DNA from 3 places in the Solibacillus sp. iso_87 genome. Region 2 is predicted to be linked to each of the others. Evidence: riboswitches for the same ligand, from Rfam matches in the RefSeq annotation. Region 2 holds a riboswitch; each other region holds the start of a gene.
What was found. A riboswitch is a leader RNA that binds a small molecule or an ion and turns the genes downstream of it on or off. The one in region 2 is predicted to bind thiamine pyrophosphate.
Positions count from the first base shown of each region.

Region 1: it holds a riboswitch for thiamine pyrophosphate, as region 2 does, so the genes downstream of both, thiT (energy-coupled thiamine transporter ThiT) here and AC0VXV_RS10755 (3-oxoacyl-ACP reductase) in region 2, are expected to answer to the same signal.
Region 3: it holds a riboswitch for thiamine pyrophosphate, as region 2 does, so the genes downstream of both, tenA (thiaminase II) here and AC0VXV_RS10755 (3-oxoacyl-ACP reductase) in region 2, are expected to answer to the same signal.

Region 1 is NZ_CM149656.1:3,406,195-3,411,964, reverse strand. Features, by position in the region: gene AC0VXV_RS17485 (AAA family ATPase) at 1-2,782, shown strand, start outside; gene AC0VXV_RS17480 (hypothetical protein) at 2,833-2,964, opposite strand; gene AC0VXV_RS17475 (magnetosome magnetite crystal formation protein family) at 3,033-3,365, opposite strand; TPP riboswitch at 3,482-3,590, shown strand; gene thiT (energy-coupled thiamine transporter ThiT) at 3,812-4,378, shown strand; gene map (type I methionyl aminopeptidase) at 4,568-5,320, shown strand; gene AC0VXV_RS17460 (polyphosphate kinase 2 family protein) at 5,492-5,770, shown strand, end outside.
Region 2 is NZ_CM149656.1:2,146,033-2,151,802, forward strand. Features, by position in the region: gene AC0VXV_RS10740 (hypothetical protein) at 1-160, opposite strand, end outside; gene AC0VXV_RS10745 (hypothetical protein) at 958-1,056, opposite strand; gene AC0VXV_RS10750 (winged helix-turn-helix domain-containing protein) at 1,210-1,473, shown strand; gene AC0VXV_RS10755 (3-oxoacyl-ACP reductase) at 1,703-2,464, opposite strand; TPP riboswitch at 2,638-2,736, opposite strand; TPP riboswitch at 2,793-2,890, opposite strand; gene AC0VXV_RS10760 (IS3 family transposase) at 2,986-3,141, opposite strand; gene AC0VXV_RS10765 (DUF6609 family protein) at 3,565-4,092, opposite strand; gene AC0VXV_RS10770 (hypothetical protein) at 4,208-4,369, opposite strand; gene AC0VXV_RS10775 (hypothetical protein) at 4,648-5,367, shown strand; gene AC0VXV_RS10780 (hypothetical protein) at 5,752-5,770, shown strand, end outside.
Region 3 is NZ_CM149656.1:2,629,997-2,635,766, reverse strand. Features, by position in the region: gene AC0VXV_RS13365 (LysM peptidoglycan-binding domain-containing protein) at 1-999, shown strand, start outside; gene AC0VXV_RS13360 (NAD(P)H-dependent flavin oxidoreductase) at 1,133-2,113, shown strand; TPP riboswitch at 2,270-2,368, shown strand; TPP riboswitch at 2,435-2,533, shown strand; gene tenA (thiaminase II) at 2,609-3,298, shown strand; gene thiM (hydroxyethylthiazole kinase) at 3,279-4,022, shown strand; gene thiD (bifunctional hydroxymethylpyrimidine kinase/phosphomethylpyrimidine kinase) at 4,019-4,831, shown strand; gene thiE (thiamine phosphate synthase) at 4,815-5,432, shown strand; gene AC0VXV_RS13335 (bifunctional 2',3'-cyclic-nucleotide 2'-phosphodiesterase/3'-nucleotidase) at 5,558-5,770, shown strand, end outside.

The DNA of each region.
Region 1 (5,770 bases), 1.3 Mb from region 2:
CCGTATTTGGCGGAAGTTTGGTCATGACGGTGCAAGTGCAAAGCGCGAATTTTTTGAGATTACGGATGGAGTCATTGTACCCGCTGTTGAAAAGTTTCAAGTGAAGCTCATTCAGTCGAAAGTTGAAGAACTGATTGGCTTAACACAGTCCCAATTTAATCAAATCGTCATGCTGCCGCAAGGGGAATTTCAAAAGCTCCTCACATCGGAATCAAAGCATAAAGAGGAGATTTTCCGGAAAATATTCAAAACGGAACGCTTCACGAAAATGGTGGAACTGCTGAAAGAGAAAAAGAATATTGCTGAAAAACATTTTGAACAAGCAAAGATGCAACAGGACAATACAATTCATGAAATCCGGTCCCGACTCCCTCATAGAGAATCGGAATTGTTTTCATCGCTGAACAATGATGTCATTAATCTGTATCAAGTAAAGAGTGCCTTGCTGACAGAACAGCAATATTATGAAGATCAATGTACTGCATTAAAAGGGGAATATGATTTTTCAAAAAATGAATTAAAAAAGTTAGTTAAAACAATAAATGAACAAAGACTGTTAAATGAGCGGATTGAAAAGTTTTTAATGCGGAAAGCGCGGCTCGAAGAATTACTGCAGCAAAAGGATAAAATACAAGCAGAACAGCAGAAACTTGTACTTGCCAAAAAGGCTAATCAAATTGAACCTTTAGAGCGTGAATATGAGAAGGTAAAACGGCAGCTTGAACAAGCAGAAGTCTCCTTACAAAAAGCAAAGACTGACTATGAACGTGCGCAGGCACAACTTCAGCAGGCGACAAATCATTATCAGGAGAAAAAGCGGCAAGAACCATTGTTAGATAACTATACAAAATCGATTTCGCAGCTTGAACAACTTGTTCCGATCTATCAATCGATTAATACACAGCGGGAAAATGTTTCAAAGCTTGCAGAAAACCAAAAAAACGCCAAGCAATTATTTGATAAGCTGCAAAACGAAGCATCCTCTTTAAAAGAAAAACATCAACAGCAGCAAGCCATTATAAATGAGCTGGAAGATGCGACCATTACATACCATGATACGTATGAAGTACATGCTGCATTAACACGGAAAATTGAAATGGTAAAAGAAGTGGCTGCATTACAGATGAATGTGGAAGCTTTAGTGAAACAGCTTGCAGATAAGAAACAAATTACTGATGAAACACAACAGAAGCTGCAAAACATGGAGCAGCAAATACGCAGCAATCAGGCAGCCTTTCTAGTGGCATCATTACAGCACGGGGAAGCATGTCCTGTATGTGGGAGCACAGAGCACCCAGCCATTCATAACAGCGAAGCGGTTGTCATTGATGAAAATGTGTTGGCACAGCTGCGTCAGGAAGGTGATAGGGCGATGCAAAGCTTTTATCAGGTCAATTCGCAATTAGATGTGGAAAAGGCAACATTGGAACAGAAAAGAAGTGCGCTTCAGTCACTTGAAGCTGAGCTTTCACAACTACATGAGTATGAACAGCAATTGGCCGTACTGACTGCGCAGTTGACAAAGCAAAAACAGCAGCAGGCCCAGCTTATCAATGAAAAGAAAACGATGGCACAGCTTTCAGAAAACAAAGAAGTGTTGCAAGGTCGCATTGAAAAAGGGCAGCAATATGTAATCGATATTGATAAACAATATGCGCAGGAAAAAGGGAAGCTTGAGCAAAGTGAGCAATCATTATTGCCTCAGTTTTCTAGATTGGATGAAGTAACACAAGAATTGGCAAGCCAGCAGCAAAAACATCACCATTTAAAAATTGCGATTCAAAATGCACTTGAAGCGATGCAAAAAATCCAATTAGATGAAAAAACTTGTGAAGTGAACCATCTACATGCGAAGAATCTTGTAACAGAAAAACAGCAGGAATATACTTTAGCTCGAAAAGTATTTGAGTCAGCATTGCTGCAGGAAGGTTTCGACTTAGAAACGTATAAAACTGCGTTATTGCCTTTAAATGTACAGCAGCAAATTCAGGATGCGGTTGAAGCGTACAAGCAAAATGTTCATACATTATCTGTTCAAATTGCTGAGGAAGAACCTTTGCTTGAAGGAAAAGAACGAGCTGATTTAACGGCATGTGAGCAACAGATTCATGAGCTGAATGAGCAGATTGAGGCAAAGTACTCAAAAATGACACTGATCCAGTCCTATGTGGAGCAATGTGAGGAGACGCGCGATAGACTTGACCAATCCGCACAGCAGATCGAAAGCTATAAAGCGAAACTGATGCAAGTTGAACATGTTTATAATTTAATTCGCGGTCAAAATGATGCGAAAATTTCATTTGAGCGGTTTGTACAAATCGGCTATTTGGAAAAAGTGACCCATGCGGCAAATGAACGTTTGCGTGTCCTATCAAATGGCCAATACTTCCTGAAATCTACAGGAAGGAAAGAAGGAAATGCCCAAAGCGGACTCAGCATCGATGTATATGACAGCCATACAGGGCAAACGCGGGATGTAAAAACACTGTCCGGCGGTGAAAAATTTAATGCATCACTTTCATTAGCATTAGGAATGGCCGATGTTATTCAAAGTGTTCAAGGAAGTGTGCATATCGATACGATGTTTATTGATGAAGGCTTCGGTACTTTAGATGAGGAAGCGTTAAGAAGGGCAATCGATATATTGATCGATCTTCAACAAACAGGCCGCTTAATCGGCGTCATCTCCCATGTGGCCGAACTAAAAGCAGCAATGCCGGCTATTTTACAAGTGCAAAAGCTAAAAGAAGGCTACAGTAAAACGGAGATCATTATTAAATAAGAAAAAACACATTTCCCTCCAGTAAAAGTGGGAAATGTGTTTTTTTTGCATTAACGTTTTGGAGTTCGTCGTGTAGTTGCTGGTTGGGGTGTAGATTTTTTGTTGTCCATCATTTTTTTTATGATAGGATACACGATTGGTCCATATTTAATTGCTGTTTTAATAAGTTTATTTAATTTCATTAGTAAACACTCCTTAACGAATACATTTCGTATAAAAAATATACCCAAAGAACAAGCTTTCATAAACATTAACGTAAAACTTTAATCGCTTGAGCTAGATTCCATATCGCCAGGATGAACGTAATAACAACTAAAAGAATAAATCCGATAAAATGCGAACTAATAAAAAAATCCTGAATGCTCAAGGTCAAAGTATCGTTCCAGGAAAGAACGGAAGTGAAAAAGTAAATAATGTACAGAATCCCTAACAGTATCGGTATGAGTTGTGTAATAAAAGCTTTTTTAGAATGGCCTTTAACTGCATTATCTTTCGTAACAATAAATATAATTAACGGTAAAATAAACGGTGCAAAATAAAAGCTTAAATAGCTCAGTGCACTTAAACCTTTCGATTGATCCATTATTTATCACTCCTTCGTATCTATTATATGTAATTCTAGTACGTTTCAAAATAATAGCTGTTGAAAGTTGTAAAAATATTCGTTACAATGAGCATGTTCAAACAATAAAAAATTAGATGTACCACAAGGGGTGCCGAGAAAGTCGGCTGAGATTGTGCACGGGATTGCACTGACTCTTTGAACCTGTAAGTTAGCACTTGCGTAGGGATGTGGATAGAATCCGACTGTTCAAACGATAGTCAGGCTTTTGTCCTGACTATCGTTTTTTACTTTTTCTAAAAACCTTCTGAAAAAGTAAAAGCCTCCGGCGGATGTCATGGATTCGGATATGAGTTCTTTACGCGAGCGTAAAGCCGAATCCCGACGCAATTACGCTAATGCGTAATTGATTTCTATTCTATCCCTCTTCACTTTTGTTACATCGGATAAAAGAAAGGGGAATTGTTATGGACAGAATGAAATTATTGATGATGGTGGAGATAGCGATATTTGCTGCCATCGGACTTGTGTTGGATCAAGTATCATTTAAAATGTGGGCACAAGGCGGGTCAATCAGCTTTGTTATGGTACCGATCATGTTAATGGCTATTCGTTGGGGGTTAACGGCAGGACTTGCAACAGGTTTGCTGATCGGCGTTATGCAAATGATGTTCGGTGCTTACATTGTACACTGGCTTCAGGCAATTTTAGATTATGGTCTTGCCTTTACAGTAGTAGGATTAGCGGCAATTGTAAGAAAGCCATTATTAGAGGCTGCACAATCGTTCAATAAAGTAAAAATGGCACTTTATATCGTCATCGGGGCCCTTATAGGTGGTGCTTTAAGATTTGTTTCGCACTTGCTTGCAGGTGTCGTGTTCTTTAAAGAATATGCAGGCGATGATAATGTATGGGCCTATTCAATTATTTACAACAGTACTTATATGGTACCTGCTACAATACTTACGGCAATTATCGCAGTTATTTTATTCACTTCTGCACCCCGATTACTGCAAAAAGTAAAAACAACATAGCGAATAGAAAACTCAAGGCTTGCAGCGAGAAATACAATTCCCGCTGCAAGTTTTTTCTTTTTTATATAGTAGAAAGTCGTACTAAATTAGTAATAAACCGGTAAATTTTAAAATCCTTGAACAATTACAACCGATTTTAAGTATGCTATAGTTAAGGGTAGACATTGTTTAAGAGGAAGGAAGTTACACATGATTGTTACTACTCAAGAAGAAATACAGGCGTTTAAAAAAATTGGACGCATTTGTGCTGAAATTCGTGAGGCGATGAAAGCTGCGACAGTACCTGGCGTGACAACGAAAGAATTAGATGAAATTGCAGGCCGTATGTTTGCGGAAGCAGGCGCGGTTTCAGGTCCTAAAGGCGAATATGATTTTCCGGGATATACATGCATTTCAGTAAATCACGAAGTTGCACATGGTATTCCAGGTAACAAGGTTATTCAGGAAGGCGATATCGTAAACATTGATGTTTCGGGCTCTTTAAACGGGTATTTTGCAGATACAGGTATTTCATTTGTCGTTGGTGAAGGTTATGAAGAGAAAGAAAAACTTTGCACTGTAGCAAAATCAGCATTTGATCGTGCAATGACAAAGGTTAAAGCAGGTTCAAAATTAAATCAAATCGGTAAAGCTGTAGAGCGTGAAGCACGGGATCACGGGTTGACAGTAATTATGAACTTAACTGGTCATGGCTTAGGTAAATCATTACACGAAGAGCCAAACCATGTATTGAACTATTATGATGCTTGGGATACAACAATCATGAAAGAAGGCATGGTGTTGGCAGTAGAGCCGTTTATTTCGGCAAAGGCTGAGCATATCGTAGAATCAGGTGACGGCTGGACATTCATTACACCGGACAAATCATTAGTTGCCCAAATCGAACATTCGATTATCGTAACTAAAGACAAACCGATCATTTTAACAACATTAGAAGACTAAGTTATAAACGTGGGTGCATACATAAGTGCACCCGCGTTTTTTGTTCTATCAAAACATGGTCCCAACATAAAATAATCAAATGATTCAAATAAATGACTGCAACAATTACCAATTCCATACACTTTCAAGTAAAATATACATAAATAAATGGAGTAGGGGAGGCAGCACTATTTGAAAAAGCTAAAAGATGTGGATTTATCGCAAAAACTGGAGAAGGAAATCTATAAGAAGCAATTGAAAGCTTTGCAATACGAAATGCTAAATGCCCAGCAATTTTTATTCAACAATAAAATTGGCCTTATTATTGCATTTGAAGGTATGGATGCAGCAGGCAAAGGGGGAGCGATCAAGCGCCTAACAGAACGTATCGATCCGCGCGGGTTAATGGTATGGCCGATCTCTGCCCCACAGCCTCATGAAATGAGGTATCATTATATGCAACGTTTCTGG
Region 2 (5,770 bases):
TGGAATTACCAAATTTGCTACCAATAGTATCGTGCATCTGTTTAAAGGAAGCCCATAATTCTCTTACCTTTATTGGATAAATTTTTATTATTTGTTTCTGGTTTTCTTGAGCCTTTTTAATTTTTGCATAGTTTTCTGCAGCCTTCTCTAACCAATCCATATTATTTACCACCTCCTATAGTCCAGTAATAAAACTAAGTGGGAGTACAAACAAAACATTCATGAACTCTCAATAGCACGTACCGCCGGAGGAATAGCAATACGCACTATTCAAAGCCCTATTCCATCGCAAGTTTAATTTCACCATCACATAGACAAATACGTTTATAAAGCTTCTTTACAATAAAATTTCCATTCCGGGAAAGTTCCCTGGTCTTTTTTAGTATTCGTGCCGGTCTTTCGCATTCTTGACACCTTAATGTAGTAGTCAATTAATTATTCTCCTCACCATGATATCTTTTTATATAATCATCTTATTCTGAATGTAAAAAAGAGCACTGGCATTCATCCAGATACTCTTCGCTAAATTTCTCTTTAGTTACTGTAGCCTCTCATTTTTATTTTGTGTTAAAAATAAGTGCTCTTATATATTGGGTAATCGTATGGCAAGTAATTTGTTTGTAATGGCTCATAAAGTTATTTTGAATACTTAATAGTTGTGCAATATAATTAAAAAATTGATACCGGGGTGATTATTTTGACACTTACAATACTAATCAATTGTAATTGCTAGTGGGATATCTATGGTTTATTCCAAGACGAAGGAAAATAAAAAATAGCCATAGTGTATAAAATCCCCATAGTTTCTCCCTGTCACCTCATTTATTAGTGTCGAAAACATGCCCTTTTCTACTTGTAATAAAACTCGTAGTAATACCAATTGAAAGTATAGTGATAATGGAGAAATAAAAAGTCTCTGAAGATAATAACAAACCACCAATAATTATTATTATTGAATCAATAAGCAAGATATATCCCTACATTTATCCCCGTCTTGTCACATAAAAACTGGGCAATAAAATCCGTTCCTCCCGTACTTGTCTGAAAATTTAACATCAATCCATTTCCAACTCCAATAAAAATGCCCCCTAGAAGTGAACTATATATAGCTTTAGCAGCTCAGAAAATCCACATCAAAATCCTTATTTCCCTAACGGGGATCTTGCTATTGATTATGCTGCTGGTTGTGCTTATTTAAATGGTAAAGAGCTGCATTTAACACCTATTGAATACAAATTACTGGTTTTACTTTCTAAAAATATAGGTAACGTGTTAACCCATAATTACATTACAAAAGAAATTTGGGGAAATAGCTGGGAGAACAATGTAGCATTTCTTAGAGTATTTATGGCAACCCTACGTAAAAAAATTGAGGTTGATAGTAACCTTCTTCGCTACATGATAGTAATAGACATTGACATACTATCACCCCCTATTCAAATTGAATGGGGGTTAATTTGTGTCATCAGTTAAATGAATACCTTTTAGCGTCGGTCCAAGGATGCAAACACCAGTACTATATCCTCCTCAAGAAAAAATTGCTCAACAATATAGTCCTATTGTTCAACATATATATACCTATTATTTTAAAATCACAGTTCATAATAAGTTTTCCTTAAATAAATATTATATTTACCTCATCCCACTTTAACTTATTGCCCCCCCTTATATTTACATCTAAAAGAGAGATACAAGCTGGTTTCTAATCCATTACAAGACCGCCATCAACGACTAAATTTTGTCCAGTGATGGCACTCCCCCAAGGAGATGCAAAGAATAATGCCACTTCCGCTAATTCTTTTGGTGTTGTCACTCTTTGTAAAGGGGTTGTGGTTTCAATCAATTGAAATACTTCTGCTGTTGTCACTTTACTCGCATCCGTTTGTTTTAAAAGTCCACCAGACATCATATTGACTGTAACGCCATACGCCCCTAACTCTTTCGCCATGTTACGTGTAAATCCGAGCAATGCCGCTTTAGCTGTTGTGTATTCATGATAAGCTACTACCGGATGTTGAAATAAGTTTGTCCCAATATTGATAATACGACCAAATTCTAGTTCTTTCATATCCTGAATACATGCTTGAATACTGTTCAAAGCACCCTTAATCGTTCCTTCAAATTGCTTATTGTAATCGGTCCATTGAAGCTCAAACACATTTTTTTGTGTGAGTGGATTAAATTCGAAATCAATCAACGCATTATTGACAATGGTTGTAATCGGCGTATGAAAATATTGCTTTGCCTTTTCGACCATTTGCTGAACTTCTTGTTGGTTGCGGATATCTGCTTGTAAAGCGATAACCTGAGAACCCAGACTTTGTGCTAAACGTTGCGCTTTTTCTTCACTCTTATAATAATTCAGTACGACATTAGCCCCCTCTTTGACAAATGCTTTTACGAGTTCTTCTCCAACACCTCTACTTGCACCTGTAACTAAAACGGTTTGTTCATGTAATTTCATCATCATTTCCCCTTGTCTAATTTTTGTATAATTGTTTGATATTCGTAAATGACGGAAAGACAAAAAGCCATCCGACTTAAATTTCCGCAAAACTAAATACGGTTACCTCCTCATTAGATTCTGTAAGAGCAAAAAAACGCCTCTATTACTATAGAGACGCTAAAAAAGTGTATACTACACCTATAATTGCTCCCTACGTCAGTGTTAACTGTCAGGTTCTAAGGGTCAGGTTTTAACCTTCTCAACACGAATGTGTCCCCCTGCAATTAAAGTATTTGCAAAAGAAAAGCTCCACGTAAATTACGCGGAGCCATAGTAAGTACAAAAAAAAAATATGTACTTTGCTCCCTACGTCCGTATTAACGGTCAGGTTCTAAGGGTCAGGTTCTACCTTCTCAACACAAATGTGTCCCCCTGCAAATGCATTTAATTAGCTTGATTCTATCAAAATATGCTGTTCTTAACAAGTACACTTTTTACTTAAATACTACATTACTACAAGCAGCCTAGAATTATCCCACTCAATCGTTTGTATCCTGATTAGCTAAAGGTTTGCTAATAAGATGGTTGCCCCATACGCGACTCTTTTTACAAATAATCGATTGAATACCCAACTCACTCATTAGTCGATAGACTTTCTTATGATTCACAAGAAAGCCTTTGTCTCGTAAAGCGATTTACATGCGTGGATACCCATACATTTTGTGCGTTTGATGAATCGCTAATATTTGCTCCTTTAAAACAATATCATTATGTTTACGTAACGATACTTTGCCATTTTTAAGCCACTTATAGTAGCCCGAACGTTATTATATAGAAAGAAACCAACTGTTTTGAAACAAAGCTTGATATTATCCCCTTTAAGTAGACAATGTTAAAAAACCTTCAGTACGCTGTCGGTAAACATTTTACTTAAAGGGGATTTTTCTGTGTCGAGAAAAAATAATATTTATTCAAACGAGTTGAAGTTAGAGATTGTACAAACTATCTTTTAATCGAACTTTATTATAATGCTACACCTTCTTCATATGGCCACCTAAAGATTTTTTGTTTATGTGGTTGAAAAAGGTAAGCACCTTATGAGAGTGCTCCTTTTTTAGCTAACGCAACTGTTCGCTAGAAATATAATGCTTTTCAAAATTTTGTTTCATAAATAGCATTTTAAAACCAATAACAATTTTTATTAACCCATCTATTGAGGCAAATACTAAAAAAGGAATGTTAAAGAAAATAATACCCAATACCCCATTTGTTATTGCTAATATTCCTAAAACTATCATCCATTTTCCTTGGGAAAAGTAAAAAGCGAAAAAATGTATACCAATGACAATTAAAATAGACAACCATACCAATCTTGAATTTTCAAAGCCAATAAACAAACCACAAAGGGTGCATAAAATAATTGTTATTATTACGTTTATATTATCTATTTTATCTTGAAATTTCGAATTTTTACCGTATGCTAGTTGGCGATTTATATACGGTAACATAAAAATTATTAGATAACCGAAAAAGCCGCCAAACCCAAGGACGAAAGGTTGTATTGTTAAATCACCGCCACTTATTGCCGAAACTATTATAATTGCACCTATATAAATTAACCATACTCCAATAATCTGATTTGACATGAAGATTCCCCCAATCAAAGAATCGATTATTAAAGTATTCAACTTTTCATGGTACTCCATTAAAGCACAATTCCTCTTGCAAGAATTGCGCCCAATTGTTGATCTTTGCCTTGTTTTAGTCCGTATTCATCCGGAGAACTTCCGGGCTATCCAATATAATTTCACCGTATGGTATTGTTGGATCAGGAGTTTGCTTACTCGGTCTAAAATGCATAATTTTCTTTTCTGATATACCGATTAGCACATAATCTTCTGTACCTGGAACTATAAAAATCATAAACCAATAACCGTCCCATAACTAAATAGGTACATGAAGTAAGGCGCCTATTAATAAGGATGGAATAATTACTTCGTTATATCCTACTTAAATTCGATATCTTTAAAACAAAGGCATATAAGTATATTACTTACCTATTACAGAATGTACCGGTAAAATAGAACTGTATGCCAAGAAAGGTAAAATGATAAATGAATTGGTAAAATAAAGAGTTGTAGTACCAAGAGGATTGGGGAATCTCCGTTCTCTTTTATATTAAAGTTGAAGAGGGGTTAACTATGGATAGGAAAAGAATGAGTAAGAAAAAGAAGAGAAAACCACAACCACAAACTCCTTCCAATGCTGTAAGAGAAGGTGGAATTAGGGAAAAAGAAAATAGGCACAGGAACAGAGCACCAGTTTGGGCATTCGGTTGTTTATGGATCTTCTTTTTAGGTTTCGTAGCATTTTTCCTTTATGATGCATACCTATTCGATTATTTGGAAGAGATAAACTGGTTAGCGCCTCAAATAAATTTGTACTTCTTTCTGTTCATTTTCTTTTTAGTGCTAGGACTATCTTTGTTCTCAGGATTATTCTTTAAAAAGGCACGTAAAAAGGTTGGTACTTACATAGCAACACTGATTGGGATAGGTGTTCTTTGGTTAAGTGTACAGGCCTTCATAGATGGAAAAGAGGCTATTAAAGATATAGAAGATTATAATAATGGAAATTACGCTACAGTAACAGGGGTAATCGAAGACTACAGACTATACATACCAAAAGGAGGTAGTGGTTACATAACTTCAGTGACGATCAACGGAACTGACTACGATGTTGAGGGGTATATCGGTGTGGATGAAGCAAAGGAAGGGGTAGGTAAATTGAATTTAAAGATCCACTACCTACCCAAATCTAAATTCGCGATGATTGTAGAGTTTTATGACGAGAACGGAGAAGTAACGAAGGTGGTTGATAAACGTACCTTGAAGGCATTTGAACAAGAAAAAAACAATTAAAAACTTAAGATCGAGATTTAAGATAAAAGTCGCTTCTTCCTCAATCGCGCCAGATTGTTGAATAGTTATTTTAATTTACTTACATCAATCACTACATCTCCCCATAACAATTCTGATGCGGTATTTACCATCAAAAAATTTATGATTTGGTTCTTGGTGTAAATGGCTCTAATTCTCTTTCAGATTATAAACGTGCACTAAAACAAAATGGATATTTTGTTCACGTAGGAGGTTCCGAGTCTCAACTATATCAAACATTATTTCTTGGATCTTTTACTTCTATAGCTGGTAGCAAAAAAATAAGTAGCCTGTTGCAACGGGCAAATCAAAAAGACTTAAATGATTTAAAAGGAATTACTCGAGACTGGTAAAGTAAAATCAATAATTGATAAGCGGTTTACAT
Region 3 (5,770 bases), 480 kb from region 2:
CCATCCAAAAGGTCAGCAGAAATTTTGGCATATGTAGAACCAAGGGGTGATGAAATAAACGAAATGCTGCTGGATCAAGTTCGTGAGGCGAGTCCATATTTAACTTACTTAGCTGTATTCAGTTATGAAGCGAGGCGGGATGGTTCATTAAAAGCACCGACAATAAACCCATTACCAGAGATCGCTGAACAAAATAATACAAGTATAGCAATGGCGATTACTAATCTCGAAGATTATCAGTTTAGCGCTGAGCTTGCACGTGATATTTTCCAAAGTGTCGCTGTCCAGAACTTGCTGCTGGACAATATCATTGCAGAAGCAAAACGTATCGGAAATATTTCGGATATCCACTTTGATTTTGAACGTATATCGGGCGATCAGAGAGAAGCCTACAATAATTTCCTTCGAAGAGCTGTAGAGCGTTTGCATGCAGAAGGGTATACAGTTTCTACTGCATTGGCACCAAAAACGAGAGCCGATCAGCCGGGTGAATGGTTTATGGGGCATGACTATAAAGCTCATGGCGAAATAGTGGATTTTGTTATGCTGATGACATACGAATGGGGATATTCTGCTGGTCCTCCAATGGCCGTTTCTCCGCTGCCGCAAGTCGAGCAAGTAGTACAATATGCTTTAACAGAAGTTCCTGCGAGTAAAATTTTACTGGGACAAAATTTGTATGGCTACGATTGGACATTACCCTTTGTACAAGGAGGAGATTATGCAGAAGCAATAAGCCCTCAACGTGCAATTGAAGTGGCAAAACGTTATAATGCGGCTATCCAATTTGACTATACTGCACAGGCCCCGTACTTTAATTACTATGATGAGCAAGGCCGTTCACATATTGTCTGGTTTGAGGACGCACGTTCCATTCAGGCGAAGTTTGATTTAGTAAAGCGCTTGAATTTGCGCGGTGTTGGTTATTGGAAATTAGGATTGCCATTCCCGCAAAACTGGCAGCTCATCGGGGCTAATTTTAATGTGGTGAAGAAATAGAAAAAGCAAAATTGACGGTCAGATGAAATGGAAAACAATTCATCTGACTTTTTTGATTGTTATCCATTTAAGAAGGAGATTTGGTTGATACTGATGAAGTATTAGTAGTAGTTGAATAAAAGGGGGATTATTGATGGGGAATGTTCCGGAAATTTTACAAAATTTACGTATCCCAGTAATAGGGGCACCGTTGTTTATTATTAGCAATCCAAAATTGGTCATTGCACAATGTAAGGCAGGAATTGTAGGGTCGATGCCAGCGCTGAACGCAAGGCCGGCAAGACAGTTGGATGAATGGTTAGCTGAAATTACAGAGGAGTTGGCAAGCTATAATGCCAAAAATCCGGATCGGCGGGCAGCGCCATTTGCAATTAACCAGATTGTCCATAAAACAAATGACCGGCTGGAACAGGATATGGAGCTTTGTGTGAAATATAAAGTCCCGATTATTATTACCTCACTTGGGGCACGCGAAGAAGTTTTTGAGGCAGCACATAGTTATGGAGGCATAGTTTTTCATGATGTTATCAACAATTACTTTGCCAAAAAAGCGATTCAAAAAGGTGCGGACGGTATCATTGCAGTAGCAGCAGGTGCAGGAGGCCATGCCGGTCAGCAGAGTCCATTTGCGCTTGTACAGGAAATCCGTGAATGGTTTGACGGTCCATTAGCTTTATCAGGATCAATCGCACGAGGCCATTCACTATTGGCTGCACAGGCGATGGGAGCTGATTTCGGTTATATTGGTTCACCGTTTATCGCGACTGAAGAAGCCTTTGCTCGTCAAGAATATAAACAGATGATTGTGGATAGTACCGCAGAAGATATTGTTTACAGCAATTTATTTACAGGAATCCATGGAAATTATTTGAAAGGTTCTATCATGAATGCGGGGATGGATCCGAATAATCTAAAAGAAAGTGATCCTTCTGCAATGAACTTCAACGATAATACGGCAAAAGCCTGGAAAGATATTTGGGGAAGCGGGCAAGGAATTGGTGCAATTAAAGAGATTAGTTCAACACAGCAATATGTTGTTAAATTGGCTGAAGAATATACACAGGCTTATCATGAACTGACTGGTAAAAAATCGGCAGTAGCCCATTTACAATAGCTAATAGCAATTGTGAAAAACAAAAATGCTATTTTTTTCTGAGCGCTAAAAATTGATTTACATTCCGGGACGCTTTCTGCGGGCGTAGGAGTAATTTCGTAATTTTTGAATTCACTTGCCCGGTTTGAATTAATTTGTTACACTCTGGATAATTAAATGCATTTGCGGGGGGACACAGCAGTGTTGAGAAGGTTAAAACCTGACCCTTAGAACCTGGCCGTTAATACGGACGTAGGGAGCAAAGTACACGCTATACATATGTACTTACTTTGGCTCCGCGTATCCTTAACGTGGAGTCTTTCTTTTGCAAATATACAAGCATTTGATTTGCGGGGGGACACAGTAGTGTTGAGAAGGTTAAAACCTGACCCTTGGAACCTGGCCGTTAATACGGACGTAGGGAGCAAAGAAAAGTGGTACTTACACTTTTTGGGGACGTCTCTCTATATTGAGGCGTCTTTTTTGTGCTTCCGCCAACAAAAAGGAGGAGTAACAATGGGATTTTGTGAAAAGGTAAGGAAAGAAACGGATTTTTATTGGGAGGCTAGCTTCTATCATCCTTTTGTACAAGGGATTGCAGATGGGAGTTTACCGCTGGAGAAGTTTAAGTTTTATATGCTGCAGGATGCATATTATTTAAAACATTATACGAAAGTCCTTGCTCTTGCAGCTGCAAAAGCTACAACAGATGATGATGTACAATATTTTCTGCAAACAGCAAAATTTATTCATGACGCAGAGCTGGAATTACACCGGACAACGTTTAAAGAATTAGGTGTGACAGCGGAGGATTTGGAACAATTCGAACCGGCTCCAGCAGCCTATAACTATGTAAGCCATATGTACAATGCAGTGCATAACGGAGATGTAGCAGAAGCATTTGCGGCAATTTTACCTTGCCCATGGCTGTATCAGGAAATAGGGCAAAGGTTAAAAGATGCATGCCCCAATGTCCCCCTTTATGAACAGTGGATTGCACTATATGCGTCCGAGGAGATGCTTCAAAATATTGAAATACAAAAATCGATGCTGGATCGATATGCGAAAGAACAACCGGCAAAGCTAAAAGTATTGCAGGAACATTTTAAGAAAAGCTGTTATTACGAATGGATGTTCTGGGAGATGCCTTGGACGAAGCAAAGCTGGGAACAAGGGGTGTATATCAATGAGCCTGCAAGCAATTAATAAAAATCAGCCGTTAGTACATTGCATTACAAATTATGTCGTCGCAAATTTTACAGCGAATGGTTTGCTTGCGGTGGGTGCTTCACCAGTCATGGCGGATGCGATAGAAGAAGTGGGAGAAATGGCTGCTCAGTCAAATGCATTACTTTTAAATATGGGTACTTTGAATGAACGGACAGTAGCATCGATGAAGCAAGCTGGACTGAGCGCAAATAAGCATCGTACTCCGGTTGTTCTGGATCCAGTAGGGGTAGGGGCAACGAAGTTTCGAGTTGAGATAGCACGACAACTGCTCGATCTTCTAAAGATTGATGTAATCCGCTGCAATATGGGAGAACTTGCGGCTCTTGCGGGAGCGGATTGGACTTCCAAAGGTGTTGATAGCGGCAAGGGGGATATAGATGTTGCAGCGACTGCCAAACAGCTTGCTAATAACTATCGATCTATTGTAATCGTAACAGGAGAACAAGATGTTATTACGGATGGGGAAAGAGTTGAATTCGTAACGGGTGGTCATGAAAAAGTGACAAAAATGACGGGGAGCGGCTGCCTACTAAGTGCCCTTTGTGCTGCGGTGCTGGCAAACAGTAAAGAACCGTTTAATGATTTACAAATTCTGCTCAATGAATATAAACAGGCAAGTGCCAATTCTGTGGCAGCTATAGGAACTTTCCATAAAAATTTCTTGAATGAACTAGAAAATTTAGCGGAGGGACGACAATGATTACATGTACAATTGCAGGCTCGGATAGCGGTGGCGGTGCAGGCATCCAAGCAGACTTAAAAACGTTTCAGGAACTACGTGTATTTGGCACATCTGTCATTACCGCACTAACCGCACAAAATACGGAAGGAGTGCATGGGATTTTTCCGACAACGGCCGATTTCGTGCAAGCTCAGTTAAAAGCGGTACTTCAAGATTTTGAGATAAAGGCGATTAAAACAGGGATGCTGTTTAGTGCAGAAATTATCGAAGCTATTGTCGCCTTACTAAAAGACACAGAAATTCCGCTAATCGTTGATCCAGTCATGATTGCAAAAGGTGGTGCCAGTTTACTAGAGCAGGAGGCTACAACAGCCCTTAAGGAAAAGTTATTGCCGCTTGCAACTGTTTGTACACCGAACATTCCGGAAGCGGAAATCCTGACTGGGTATACAATTCAAACTGAGAAAGATATCAATTTAGCGGCGCAGCATCTATTAAGTCTAGGGCTGGAATGTGTTGTCATTAAGGGTGGTCACTTAAACAGTAAGCATGCGACAGATACGGTTTTCATTCGCGGGGAGCAACCATTTAAAATGAAAACCGAGAGAGTGGATACGAAGCACACCCATGGAACAGGATGTACATTTTCGGCAGCAATCACGGCGGAGATGGCAAAAGGAAGATCGACAGAGGCAGCCATTATAGAAGCAAAAAAATATGTGCAGCTGGCAATTCGTCATCCGCTTAATATTGGTCACGGGTTTGGCCCGACAAATCATTTCGCCTATCATGAACAGCGGGGGGTGTGTAATGTCCATGTCTTTTGATTTAAATAAATACTTTGTTATGGGAACAATCAATTGTAAACGCGACCCGCTGCTTGTTTTAGAAGAAGCGCTACAGGCAGGAATTACTATGTTCCAGCTGAGGGAAAAAGGGAAAAATGCTTTAAAAGGGGATGAGTATATTAAATTTGCCCGTCAATGCCAAAAGCTGTGCCAAATATATAAAATACCATTCATTATCAATGATGATGTCGAACTTGCATTAACATTAGATGCAGATGGAATTCATGTAGGACAGGAAGACACCGAGGTAGAAAAATTTAGATCTTTTGCGAAAAATAAAATCGTCGGAGTATCGGTTCATACAATGGAACAACTGGAATTGGCCATGGCAAATGGGGCAGATTATGCGGGGATTGGTCCAATTTATGAAACTTCCACAAAAGATGATGCGAGAGCACCAGTAGGGCTGACGTTATTGGAAGATGCCAAATCTCAGTTTCCTAAATTCCCGATTGTAGCAATTGGGGGAATCTCCACTGAAAATAGTTTCATTGTGAGACAAACGGGAGTAAATGGAGTAGCAGTTATTTCTGCTATTAGTCATAGTAATAATATAAAAGAAACTGTAAATATACTCTAAGTTAAAAATTGTCATAAAAATACTATTTATATAGAAGAAGCCTGTACCAATATACTCTTTTCTACTATTCTGGCAATTTAGTATGATAGTTCTGTTATACACTACAGAATATGGGAGTGAAAGAAATGTTGAAAAAACTATCTGCTTCAGCCTTAACGCTAACACTTTTAGCAAGTGGCATGTCAGCAGTTTCAGCGGCACCAACATCTACGAATGAAGATATGACACGTGGAGAATTTGTGAAGGCCGTAATTGATGCATTGGGTGTAGAGGTCGGCACTGGGGAGACTGTAAAATTCCAGGATGTACCTGATTCACTTAAACCGTATATTGAAAAA